Regions from separate parts of the Congregibacter litoralis KT71 genome, predicted to be linked through region 1. Evidence: predicted binding sites of a transcription regulator. Region 1 holds the regulator's gene; the other holds the start of a gene.
The links. Region 1 encodes FliA, which starts transcription of late flagellar genes. Its sites were predicted from a motif close to TAAAGTTATNNNNNNNNCGGCCGATANCC; they were not measured.
Positions count from the first base shown of each region.

Region 2: a site for FliA is predicted at 3,839-3,867, ahead of KT71_RS08290 (DUF3336 domain-containing protein). Genes of this name have one in related genera too.

Region 1 covers NZ_CM002299.1:1,100,198-1,106,647, forward strand. The annotation lists gene flhA (flagellar biosynthesis protein FlhA) at 1-362, shown strand, start outside; gene flhF (flagellar biosynthesis GTPase FlhF) at 380-1,504, shown strand; gene KT71_RS05150 (MinD/ParA family protein) at 1,591-2,418, shown strand; gene KT71_RS05155 (RNA polymerase sigma factor FliA) at 2,426-3,136, shown strand; gene KT71_RS05160 (flagellar motor protein) at 3,147-3,950, shown strand; gene KT71_RS05165 (flagellar motor protein MotB) at 3,953-4,771, shown strand; gene KT71_RS20415 (hypothetical protein) at 4,764-4,949, shown strand; gene KT71_RS05170 (PilZ domain-containing protein) at 4,946-5,545, opposite strand; gene KT71_RS05175 (flagellar motor protein MotB) at 5,550-6,449, opposite strand.
Region 2 covers NZ_CM002299.1:1,796,295-1,802,744, forward strand. The annotation lists gene KT71_RS08280 (efflux RND transporter permease subunit) at 1-2,682, opposite strand, end outside; gene KT71_RS08285 (efflux RND transporter periplasmic adaptor subunit) at 2,685-3,761, opposite strand; gene KT71_RS08290 (DUF3336 domain-containing protein) at 3,966-5,675, shown strand; gene KT71_RS08295 (phosphotransferase) at 5,771-6,450, opposite strand, start outside.

The sequences.
Region 1 (6,450 bases):
CGCGGGAAATGCCCGTAATGGTGCTCGACTCGCAGTTGGAACAGATATTGCTTTCCTCCGTACAGGGAAGTCCCGGTGGTTTGGAGCCCTCGTTGATGGATGCGGTTATTCAGCAGGTGATTCAGGCCTCGGGCAAGCTTGAGGCGGATGGCCACAATCCGGTGCTGCTGGTTGCCAGTAATATCCGGCTGTTTTTGTCCCGGCTTCTCAAGGGGCGGATGAGTAACTTTTACATCTTGGCCTACGAGGAGATACCGCCGAGTAAATCGATACGTGTCGTAGCGACGGTGGGCAGTAACCCCGGGGGTGATGCCAACAGGGGCGCGGACAATGTCGCGGGGGCTGCAACCGCAGCGGCCTGAGATAGAGGTGAGAGACAATGAGAATTGAAAAGTACACTGCAAAAGATAGCCGTAGCGCCATGGCGCAGGTTCGCGCAGAGCTGGGTGCCGATGCCCTGATTCTCGCGAATCGCCGCGTCGCCGGGCTGATCGAAATTACTGCTGCCGTGGATGTGGAGCAGGCGGTAAACGGGGCGACTCCCCGGGCTTCTAAGCGCCCCGCCAGGGAGCGCGAGGCCGTCTCAACACCAACCAACGAAATTCAGCTCAAAGCCCTGGAGCGAGAGCTTCAGCGTCTGCGCGGCATCCTCGACAAGGAGTTGGGGACACGCAGCTGGCAGGAAGCGGCTAACACCCGCGCGCCTCAATCGGTGCTCCGCCAGCGTCTGCTGCGCATGGGCCTGTCGCGAAAACTCGCGGGGGCGCTTCTTGATCACCACGCCAGTGGGAAGCGCGTGGAGGCCGGATGGCGGCAGGTGCTGGCCGCCCTCGCGGAGCGCTTACAGGCCTCAGACCTGGAGCAGTTGCCCGGCAACATCACCGCCGTTTACGGTGGCACCGGCGTGGGTAAAACCAGCACCGTGGCGCGGCTCGCAGGGCGGGATATTCAGCGTCTGGGTCCGGAGATGGTTGGTTTGATTACCCTGGACAATTACCGCATAGGTGCCCAGGAGCAGTTGGCGAGCTTTGCAGATGCTCTGGGGATACCGCTATTTTCCGCCAGCGACCGCCATACGCTCTCCCTCGCCCTGCGCAAAATGCAGGGCCGACGGATTTACATCGATACGGCAGGCATGAGCCAGCATGACGCGAGGCTTCAGGGGCAATATGCGCTTATTCGCGAACTCCGCAAGCCCGTGCGGCATCTCATGGTTCTCGCGGCCTCGGCGCAGCCATCTCAGTGTCGGGCGCTGGCTGCGAACTTTGCGCCCCACACCCTCAGCGGTGCTATCATTTCCAAAGTCGATGAAGCTCAGAGTCTGGGCGGCGTGTTAGACGTTTTGATCAGCTCGCAGCTGCCCGTATTGGGATACAGTGACGGGCAACGGATACCAGAAGATCTCCGTCGGACCGATGGTATGGATCTGGTGCGCCGCGCGGTGCAGCTGACGGAGTTGGGAAACAGCCCAACGGCCGGGCAATCATTGCGGGCGGCGGTTTAAGGACGCGCCATTTTCGGGAAGCTTGCCCTTCCACAAGATGGCGTAAAGAGCAGCGGTGATCAGACAATGGTGGGGATAAAAACACAGTGACGGTCAGCGCAGCCCCGGTCAATGTCATAGCGGTTACCAGCGGTAAGGGCGGCGTTGGCAAAACCAACGTAGCCGTCAACCTGGCAGTGAGCCTGGCTGAGAGCGGCCAGGATGTGTTGCTCTTTGATGCAGATCTTGGTCTGGCCAATGTCGACATCGCTCTCGGTCTCAAGCCCCAATACGATATCCAGCACGTGATTTCCGGGGAGCGCAGCCTCGAAGAGATCCTCATACCGGGTCCCGCCGGCATTCGGGTGATACCGGCGTCTTCCGGTGTTGCCCGTATGGCGGCATTGTCGCCCACGGAGCAGGCAGGTCTTGTCCGGGCGTTCAGTGAGCTGGCGGTGCCCGTGGATACGCTGATTGTGGACACCGGGGCGGGCATCGACAAAACGGTGTTGACCTTCACTGCCGCCTGTCAGGAACTGATTGTGGTGATATGTGACGAGCCAACGTCGCTCACGGACGGTTATGCGCTGGTCAAGGTGCTGAACCAGCACTGCAACCTCAAGCGTTTTCAAGTGCTTGCCAACATGGTGGATAACGATCTTCAGGGTCGTCAGCTTTTTGAAAAGCTGTGCAAGGTGACGGATCGGTTTCTCGATGTGCACCTCGGTTACCTGGGCGCGATTCCCCGGGATGAGTATCTCCGTCGCGCGGTGCGCGCCCAGAAACCGGTGGTCACGGAGTATCCTCGCAGCGATTCCGCGAAGGCCCTGCGCGCGATCAGCGATCGAGTGATGGCACTGCCGCGCTCCCAGGCCGAAGGCGGTCTGGGTTTCTTTGTTGAGCGTCTCATCGAATATCGCAGCGGTAGCGTCTGAGGCATTTATGAGCCGGGTGTCGGCCTATGCAGAGCCTGTGGCGTCCAGCGCCGATGCGCTGGTGCGCGAATTTCTCCCCCTGGTAAAAAAGATCGGTCTGCGCCTTGCGGCCAAACTCCCTGCGGAAATCGAAGTGGATGACCTGATGCAGGTGGGCCTCATTGGTCTCCTCCGTGCACGGGAAAGTTACGATGCCTCGCAGGGCGCCAGCTTCGCGACCTACGCCGGTATCCGTATCAAAGGCGCGATGCTCGATGAGATTCGCGCCCATGACTGGTTGCCCCGCTCGGTGCAGACCCAGTTGAGGCAGGTGTCAGTCGCTATTGAACGCGCCGACGCGCGTCTTGGACATCCCGCGCAGGATGCGGATATCGCCGCTGAACTTGATATGCCCCTGGCGGAGTACCAGCAGCTTTCGGGACAGCTCGCCTGCGCTCGAATGACCCATATTGAGGATAGCGCGGAGGCCGAGAATGCGGTATTGAATACCGTGAATCCCTTTGACGAAGTAGGGGAGGAGGGTTTTCGTGAGGCTCTGGCGGAGTCCGTAGCCCAGCTTCCGGAGAAAGAGCGACTGATGATGTCGTTGTACTACGCCGAGGATCTCAATTTGAAGGAAATAGGAGCAGTACTGGGCGTGTCGGAATCGCGGGTATCCCAATTGCACGGGCAGGCGCTGGCGCGTCTGCGCGTTACCCTCGCACACTGGCGCGCCTAGGGGGCCGGACGTGGCAAAAAAACCGGCAAAGTCGGCAAAGGCCAAAAAGAAAGGCGGATCCACGGGCGTCAGCTTTGATTTTCTGACGCTGCTCGGGGTCACGCTTGCCGTGGGCGCGATCCTCGGGGGGAACTGGCTCGAGGGCGGGCATATTTCTGCCCTCCTGCAACTCACCGCCTTCGTCATTGTTATCGGTGGCACCTTTGGTGCGGTCTTGATTCAGACGCCTCTGAGAGATTTCCGTGGGGCCCTGGGCCGTTTGCGATGGGTCCTCCTCCCCCCGGCCTTTGATCGTGAAGCGGTGCTAGGGAAAACCATCGAGTGGAGCCGTATCGCCCGTCGTGACGGTTTGCTCGCCCTGGAGGAACGGGTGGGCAAGGAGCCGGACAACCTCACCCAGAAGGGCCTGCAGCTTTTGGTGGACGGACTGGAGCCCGAGGCAATCCGCACGGTAATGGACGTAGAGATCGACAACGCCCTGGCAAAAGACGCCCGGGCCGCCAAGGTCTATGAAGCCATGGGAGGCTATTCGCCGACCATCGGTATTATCGGCGCGGTGCTGGGTCTCATCGATGTCATGAACAATCTCTCAGACCCGACGCAACTGGGCGCAGGTATTGCCGTCGCCTTTGTGGCAACGATTTATGGCGTGGGCTTCGCAAACCTGCTGTACCTGCCCATTGCCAACAAGTTAAGGGCGGTATCCGGCGATCAGATGCAGTACCACGAGATGGTGGTCGATGGGATAGCGATGATTGCCGATGGCGATAACCCCCAGACTATTCAGAACAAGCTCGAAGGCTACCTCGACTAGTCATGGCGCGACGCAAGCCTCCCGAGAGTGTCGACAACCACGAGCGGTGGCTGGTGTCCTATGCGGACTTCATAACGCTGCTCTTTGCATTTTTTGTGGTGATGTATTCCACCTCGGCGGTCAACGTGGGTAACTTCCGGGTGCTTTCCGATTCCATCGTGCGGGCCTTTGGCCTCCCGGGCGTGTCCTACGACCCGAGCCGGCCCGATGGGGACGGTACCCAGTCCTCGCGTATCGGACTTCCCCAGCTGGATGCCGAGCGGGATGCGGTGAGGGTGCCTCTTCAGGCCGCTGCAAATAGCGCTTCGACCAATCCCAATGCCGCCCTGGGTGATATTCAGGCGGAGGAAGAGATTGCCGGCGTGGAGACCGCACTGCAAAGTGCCGTGGGGGATTTAGTTGCGCCAGACAGGCTGGCGATAACGGGTAACGATAAATGGCTGGAGATAAAGATACCGGCGCGGATGCTTTTTCCCTCGGGGTCCCGATCTTTGCTCGCCAGCTCTATCCCCATGCTCCAGCGCCTGGCGGAGACCCTGGGTGGCCTGCCCAACGAAGTTGTGGTGCAGGGACACACGGACAACCAGCCTATTCGCAACGGGCAGTTTCCCTCGAACTGGGAGTTGTCTACGGCGCGGGCCGCCGCTGTTGCCCGGGTGTTCGAAGATGAGGGCATAGACCCCTCACGCTTGAGCGCCGTGGGTTTCGGGCCCAATCGGCCCATCACCGATAACCTCACGGAGGAGAGCCGCGCAGAAAATCGGCGCGTGGTGATTCTTGTCCGAAGTGCGCTCCTGAGCCAGGTGGTGGGCGATGGTTGATTCCTCGGGTCCGGGTCCTGTCAATGGCGTGGCGGGCACTCCGCCCCTGCGCAGGCTTCGCCGCAGCGGTGAACGGACAACCCGCAGGCGCCGACAGCGTGAGTCTGAAAATGCGGGTCAGGAGACTCCCAGGGAGCCCCGGGGGCGGAAAGGACGCTTCCTGGACGAGCGCTGTTAGTCGCCGCTTTCCTGGCCGGGGCTGTCCGAGAGTAAGGCTCCCTGTTTTTGCACCACGTGCTGGATCAGCTGCTCCTGAGCCTGAAGATCGTCATCAAAATCGACGCGGATCCAGAAGGGCAGGGCAGCGGAGTCAAGGCGCTCCTCGGAGCTGACCACGGTTCCCGCAATGGAAAGCGTTACCTGGGAAGGCTTCAGAATAATGCTCAGTTGAAGGCGCGTGCCCGGCTCCAGGGACTGGCGTCCCTCAAAGGCGATGCCGCAGCCGCTGAGATTCACCATGCTGCTGTCGTAGGAGTGGACGCCCTCTTCCTCATAGTCCAGCGCCTGGGCCGCAATGACCGAGATTTTGCGGTTAAGCAGGCCGAGGGCCTGGGCGACCATGGGGCTCTCACGCCAGACGGCATTCACGCTTTTATTCAGCTCGCGGTCCAGCTCGGCCAAAAGAGAGCCGGTGCTAATCTCAAGGCCCCCCGTGTCTTCGCTGGGCTGCTGCCCTTCGGGAGGTTCCGGCATGACCTCATAGCGCAGCAGCACCACATCGTTGATGCGGTAGTACTTTCGTCGTTCCATGATCTTGGCTTGTGGTTCGCTCATAGGCTTATTCGATTCCCAGAATGTCCAGGGCGTCTGGATTGATATCGCGAATACTTTTGAGTTCGGATTCTTCGGCGTCTTCGATACCCTGGCGAATAACGATTTCCACGCGGCGATTGGAGGCGCGTCCCTCCACCGTGTCGTTAAAGGTAAAAGGGCGGGTGTCGGCAAAGCCCACAACCATCATGCGATCATCCTTGAGCAAGCCCTCGCGAAGGAGTTCATGGGTTACGGACAGCGCCCGGCTGGAAGAAAGCCCCCAGTTGGACTCATAACGCCCGCCGCGCAGTGGCGTGCTGTCCGTGTGTCCCTCGATGGATATGGTGCCCGGTATTTCCGTGAGGGCCTCGCGAATACGCGCCATCACGGGGACAAAATCCGTATTGAGCGTTGCGGACCCTGAGGGAAAGGAGCCTTGCTCCCGGATCCGGACGGTAATGGTGCGGCCATCGGATTCGACATCCACCTTGCCGGTCTGAACCTCGTCTTCCAGCATGTCCTTGAGCTTGTCTGCGTCGGCCTCGGTCTCGGCAAGGAGGGCGGTGATCTTCTGCTGGAGTAGTTCCTCGGCTTCGCTGTCTTCCAGCTCACCCTCGCCAACGCGAAGGGATGGGTCCGTGGTCTGGTCCGTGACTTGCTGAATGGTATCCACGATAGTGTCACTGGTTTCGCCGGGGCTGAATTCTGTGGCGACGACGCTCGTTCCCTTGGGGATATCTTCAAGTTCGAATTCGTTCTGCACGCCGAAGGCCACTTTCATGGAGCCTGCGATCTGCTTGAACTTTTGCACATCCATCTCGGCAAAGGATAGAAGCAGCACGAAGAAACACATGAGCAGGGACATAAGGTCGGCAAAGGTGGCCATCCATGCGGGCGATCCTGCGGGGCCGTCGTCGTCAGACATG
Region 2 (6,450 bases), 700 kb from region 1:
GTTCAGCGTCATGAACCCCATGGCGATGGGCAGCATGGCGCCAAAAATGGATAGGGGCACCGCCACGAGTACCACCAGGGGATCCCGGAAGCTGTTGAACTGTGCCGCGAGCACCAGAAAAATCAGCACCAGGGACATGGCAAACAGGAGAGGGAAGGTGGCGCTCTCCTGCACGTAACGGCGTGAGGCGCCGGTGTATCCCACGCGAAATCCCCGGGGTGCGGTCTCCTGTAATTGTGCTTCGAGAAACGCAAGGCCGTCCCCCAGGGTGTTGGGCGGCACCATCATCCCCTGGAGGGTCGTGCTGTTGAGCTGCTGGTACTGGGACAGGGTATTGGGCTCCACGCGGGTTTCCAGAGTGATCACGCTGGACAGGGGAACGAGGTCTCCGCCGCTTGTACGCAGATAGTATTTCTCCAGTTCCGACTGGGTCAGGCGAAAGTTGCGGCCTGCCTGGGGAATGACCTTGTAGCTGCGACCCTCCCGGGTAAAGCGATTGACCTCAGCTTCTCCCAGCATCACCGCAAGGGTGTTGGCAATGTCCTGCATGGAGATGCCCAGGCGGGCAGCGAGCTCCCGATTGATGTTTACGCTGATTTCCGGACGGTTAAAATCCAGGCTCTGATTGATGAAGATGAACAGTCCGGATTCCCGGGCAGCACTCAGGAGCTCGTCGCCGACGCGTTCCACTTCCGCGTAATCGGCGGTGGAAGCGACGACAAAACTGAGGGGCAGCCCCGAATCGGACCCGGGAAGCGCCGGATTGCCAAAGCTGAACATCTCCATACCCGACACGCCCCCGAGCTTGGCCTGGAGCTCCCGCTGCACCTCCTGTTGGCTGCGCTCTCTTTTGCGCCAGGGCGTCATGTTCAGGCCCCCGAAGTTACTGTCAGGCTGCGCCACCTGCCAGGAGGATTGAATCTCGGGAATGTCTTTCCAGATATCCACCACCTGATCAAGGAAGACACTGACGTAATCGAGGTTCGCATAACTCGGCGCCGATCCCACGACGTAGAGAGAGCCCGTGTCCTCCTCCGGTGCAAGTTCCCGCTGGCTGATAAGAAAGAGTGTCGGCAGACTCAGAATAATACCGGCGGCAAACATCATGACCGCACCGCGGTTCGCCAGACAGTGCTCCAGGAGCCCTTGATAGCCGCGGTTCATGCGATGGAAGAAGCCGTCGAGGGCGTCGGCAAAACGCCCCTGGTCTCCCTGTGCCTTTAAAAACCGAGAGGCCATCATGGGGCTGAGGGTTAGTGCCACAACGCCCGACACCAGCACCGCGCCGGCCAGGGTCAGGGCGAATTCACTGAACAGCGCGCCCGTGAGACCGCCAATGAATGCGATGGGCGCATAGACCGCCGCGAGAGTGACGGTCATGGCGATAACCGGCAGGGCCACTTCTCTGGCGCCGTCGATAGCGGCCTGTATGGGCGTCGCACCCTCCTCGATATGCCGATGCACGTTCTCCACCACCACGATGGCATCATCAACGACCAGACCAATAGCAATCACCATGGCGAGGAGCGTGAGGAGATTCAGCGAAAAACCCATGCTCAGCATAAGGAACACGACGCCCACGAGAGACAGGGGTATTGCGACGAGGGGAATAAGTACCACGCGGATAGACCCCAAAAACAGGAAGATCACCAGGATCACGATCACCCCCGCTTCGAGGAGCGTGTTGATCACTTCCTGCAGGGCATCATCAATGGCCACGGAGCTGTCCCAGTCCATGATGACTTCGAGATCCGCCGGCAGATTGGCTTCGATCGCCGGGAGAATTTCGTGCACCGCCGCGGAGACCGACAGGGGGTTGGCGTCGGGAGCCGTGGTGATGGACATGAATACCGTGTCGCGACCGCTGGTGGACTGCCTTGACTGATTGTTTTCTGCTGCAAGCTCCACTTCTGCAACATCGCCCAGGCGGACCTGGCGGTCCCGGTCCTGGCGAACCACCAGGCTCTGAAACTCTTTGGCGGTGCGCATGCCTGTGACGGCGTCTACGGTAACCCGCACCCATTCACCCTCGGTAGCACCTGCGGTGCTGATGACGTTATCCCGGCGAATCGCCGCGTTGATATCATTGGCCGTGACATTGAGGGCGGCCATGCGCACGGGGTCCAGCCAGATGCGCATGGCCAGATAGCGACCAAAAATGCCGGCCTTGCCCACACCCTCAATCGTGGCGAGCTCGGGTTGCACGCTGCGCAGGAGATAGTCCGTCACCTGAAAGGGTGTCATCTGATCGCTGACAAAGGCCAGGTACATCATCGCGTCGCCACTGCCCGCCGTGGAGATCACCGGGTCAAGGATATCGTCGGGCAATTCATCCCGCGCCTCGTTAACCTTGGCGATCACTTCCGTCAAAACATCAGAGGTGTTTTCGCCCAGACGAACATGAACCTGAATCGCAGATACGCCGGGGTTGCTGGAGGAACTGATGTACTCCACGCCCCGCGCGCCTGCGATGTTCACCTGGAGCGGTGTCGTGACAAACCCCTGAATCGTGCGGGAGTTAGCGCCGGGATACACGGTGGTGACGGAGATAACGCTGCGTTCCAGTTCCGGGAACTCTCTCAGTGTGATCTTCCCCAGGGATGCCAGACCAGCGATGAGAATCAGCGCGCTGAGCACTACGGCCAGCACCGGACGACGAATAAACAGATCGGTAAAACGCATGCTCAGATACCTGCATCGGGGTCAATTTGCACCCGGGCGTTGCGATAAAGCTTGTTCTGTCCGGCGATGACGATACGCTCGCCATCCTCGATACCGCTGACGATGGCCACCTCGCCATTGTTGGCGGGCAGGATGTCTACCACGCGGGGACTTACGAACAATCCATCGTCATCCTCTTCGATAACGTACACGAGGTTACCCTGGAGGGAATAACTCACGGCGGTCTCTGCCACGAATACCCGCCGGCTTTCGCGATCGAGATCGATGATCAGGCTGGCAAACATGCCGGGGAGCAAGCCGTCACCCTCATCCACGCTGGCGCGTACCTGAAGATTTCGCGTGCTTTCATCGATCTGGGAGTCCACGGCCTGGAGAGTTGCGGAAAAACGACGATCGGGAAAGGCCGCGGTACGCAGCACGATTTTCAGGCCCGGTTGCATGAGAGGGGCGTAGCGATCGGGAACGGAGAAATCTACCTCCAGGCGTGAGACGTCCTGGAGCGTGACCAGGGGCGTACCGGCTTCCACGTAGTCCCCCAGACGCACCTGAAAAATACCCAGGCGACCGGCGAAGGGCGCGCTGATGCGCTTGTTTTGAAGCACGGCGTCAACCTCGGCGAGTTCGCCCCGGGCGGACTGGAGGTCCGACCGGGACTGGTCCAACTGGCTCTGGGGAATGGAGTTTTCCTTAATCAGCCGGGCATCCCGTTCATACAATTGCTCGGCCAGGCGCAAGCGGGCTTCGAGGCGCGTGCGGGTGGCAACTTCGAAGGCCTCGTCAATGTTGATAAGAGGGTCTCCGGCTTCGACACTATCGCCGGAGGAGGCGTGCACTGCCGTGATATCGCCGCTGGTTTCGGCGGTGAGAAGGATTCCCCGGGCGGCCCGGATGGTGCCCACGGCATCGATGGTTTCCCGCCAGGGCCGGGTTTGGGCCGTGCCTGCCGCGATAGTGGCGGGCGGTGCCGCAAAACTCCCTGAGGCCATAGCGGCAGAGCGCTGTTGGATGTAAAGGGCGGTACTGCCGAGAATCAGCACCAGGAGTGCGGCAGCGACGAGGTAAGCGCGCAAGGACAACATCCTTCTGTCGAGAATTGGAGGGCGGCCAAGGCCATCTAAGACCGTACAAATCTAGAAGAGTGTAGGGTCTGGCGTGGCAGAATGCATCTGAAAACGGCCGGCAGCCTCGGTAGATGCCCCGTAGTTTGTTACCTTTGGTAATGTTTTTGCGTGCCTGAGGTGCGGTATGCTAGGACCATGTCGGTTCGCGCTCTAGGAGTATGAATGTCGTCGCGGAAGCTGAAGAAAATTGAAAAAACCATGGATGCAGCCCTCACCTATGAGGACTGGGCCGAGGCAGCGCAGGAGCATGACGAGGTCAGCGGCGCCAAGCGCTGGCGACACGTTGATCAGAGCCGTCAGTATGACTATGCCCAGATCCGCTTGCGCCTGGATCGTCTCCGGAGTCTGCGGGTGCGTAACGATTATCAGGGACTTCTGTTTACCCTGAATGAAGGTATCCACGGCAACATGGGGGGCATGGGGCGCAGTTCCCTCTACCGCCGCGCAAAATTCGGCACCAAGCAGCTCATTGAGCAGTACATCGACGAGATTGATGATGCCCTGCGCTATCTCGCCGATCTCAATGTCAAAGAGATTGATATCCAGCAAAAAATGGATTTCTTCTACCGGGCAAATATCTGCTTCGGCCGGTCCGCCCTTATGCTCAGCGGTGGTGGTGTTTTAGGTTTCTACCACCTTGGCGTAGTGCGTACTCTCCTGGAGCAAAATCTCTTGCCGCGGGTGATTTCCGGCGCCAGCGCAGGTTCCCTCGTGGCCGGCGTGGTGGGAACCCACACGGACAAGGAACTCACGCGGTTCTACGATCCGGCCAATGTGCATTTTGAGGCGGAAAAAGAGGCCAGCGCTTTTTCTCGGATGTTTTTCGGGAAAAACCCTCAGATAGACGTGAGCGATCTGGAGCAGATCGTTGCGCGTCTGATCCCCGATCTGACCTTTCAGGAAGCCTACGAGAAAACCGGCCGGCAAATCAGTATCACCGTTGCGCCGGCGGAGCCCCACCAGCGCTCCCGGCTGTTGAATGCGATTACCTCGCCCAATGTCTTTGTGCGCTCCGCGGTGATGGCGTCCTGTGCGGTGCCCGGCGTCTTCCCGCCCGTGACGCTCATGGCGAGAAATGTTCACGGAGAGGCTCAGCCTTATCTGCCCACGCGACGCTGGGTGGACGGCAGTATCGCCGATGATCTGCCTGCCAAGCGTTTGTCGCGTCTTTACAGCACCAATCACTATATCGTCAGCATGGTGAACCCCATTGCCACACCGTTTCTCAATGGAGGCAAGGAGCGCAGTCAGTTGACTCGGGCTCTGGGATCCCTGGGTGTCGGTATGGGTCGGGAAATGCTGAACTTCTACCGCGGAGTGGCCCAGCGCCAGGGTGACAACTGGCCGCGCTTCAATCTGCTCCTCAATGGCGTTCATGCCCTCATGGATCAGGAGTACAGCGGCGATATCAATATCGTGCCGAGTTTCCGCTTTTTTAATCCCGGCAAGATCCTGGCTCATCTTTCCGAAAAAGAACTTATGGATCTGATGGAAGCCGGTGAGCGCTCCGCGTTTCCCGCGGTGGAATCCATCCGAACCTGTACCAAGATATCGCGGACCATGGAGGAGATTCTTCATCGCTTTGAATACGGAGATCTGCGTCCCCAGGGAGACCAGTACCAGCGACCGAGAGCATCGCGGCGACGTCCGGCGCCCACGCGCTCGGACCGCGAAGCCATGCGCGAGACCGGTTCTCAGCGGCTGGAGAAAGCCGCGGCCGCAGGGGTGCCGGCGCCGGCTCCAAAGACAAAGGTAGCGCGAAAGAAAGCGGTTAAGCGTGTGGCCAAAAAGGCCCCAAAGAGTCAGGGTCGCTCATCCCGGTCATCGGGCGCTAAAGGCAAGGACAGCGAGGGGGTCAGCGACGCGGCCTGATCCTTTTTCACCGCACCCGCACCCGCACCCGCACCCGCACCCGCACCCGCACCCGCACACCGCGCCCCGGCGGTAATCGGGGCAGGGGCGGTGGATCAGACGTCGATGTAGCGAACCCCCATTTCCGCCAGAGGCTCCACCAGCGCGCCCTTGGCATCGGCCTCGGCGCTGGACGCGGTGCCGATGAGCGAGCGTTTTTTCACGCCCTGGAGAATCGCTGCCAGGCGGAAAAAGCAGAACACCAGATAAAAATTCCAGTTGGCGATGTCCTTTCGTCCGGTGCGCTCACAGTAGCTTGCGATGTACTCCTCGTCCGAAGGAATGCCCAGGGCAGCACGATCGCAGCCCGTGAGGCCTCTCAATCCGTCTCCGGCGGGCATTTGCCAGGCCATGACCTGATAAGACAGGTCGGCGAGGGGATGCCCGAGAGTGGACAGTTCCCAGTCGAGAACGCCAATTACCCGGGGTTCCGTGGGGTGGAACATGAGGTTGTCGAGGCGATAGTCCCCGTGCACAAGGCTCACGAGACCGTCGTCCTGGGGCATGTTTTCCGGCAGCCAGGCAATGAGACGCTCCATGGCCGGGCTGTGTTCGGTTTCGGATGCGCGATACTGCTTGGTCCAGCGCCCCACCTGTCGCTCAAAGTAATTGCCGGGCCTGCCGAAGTCTTCGAGACCGACGCTCTTGGGGTCCACGCTGTGAAGGGCAGCAAGAACGCGATTCATATCCGCATAAATCGCTGCGCGCTCTTCTTTGGAGTCTACTTCCGGTAGCT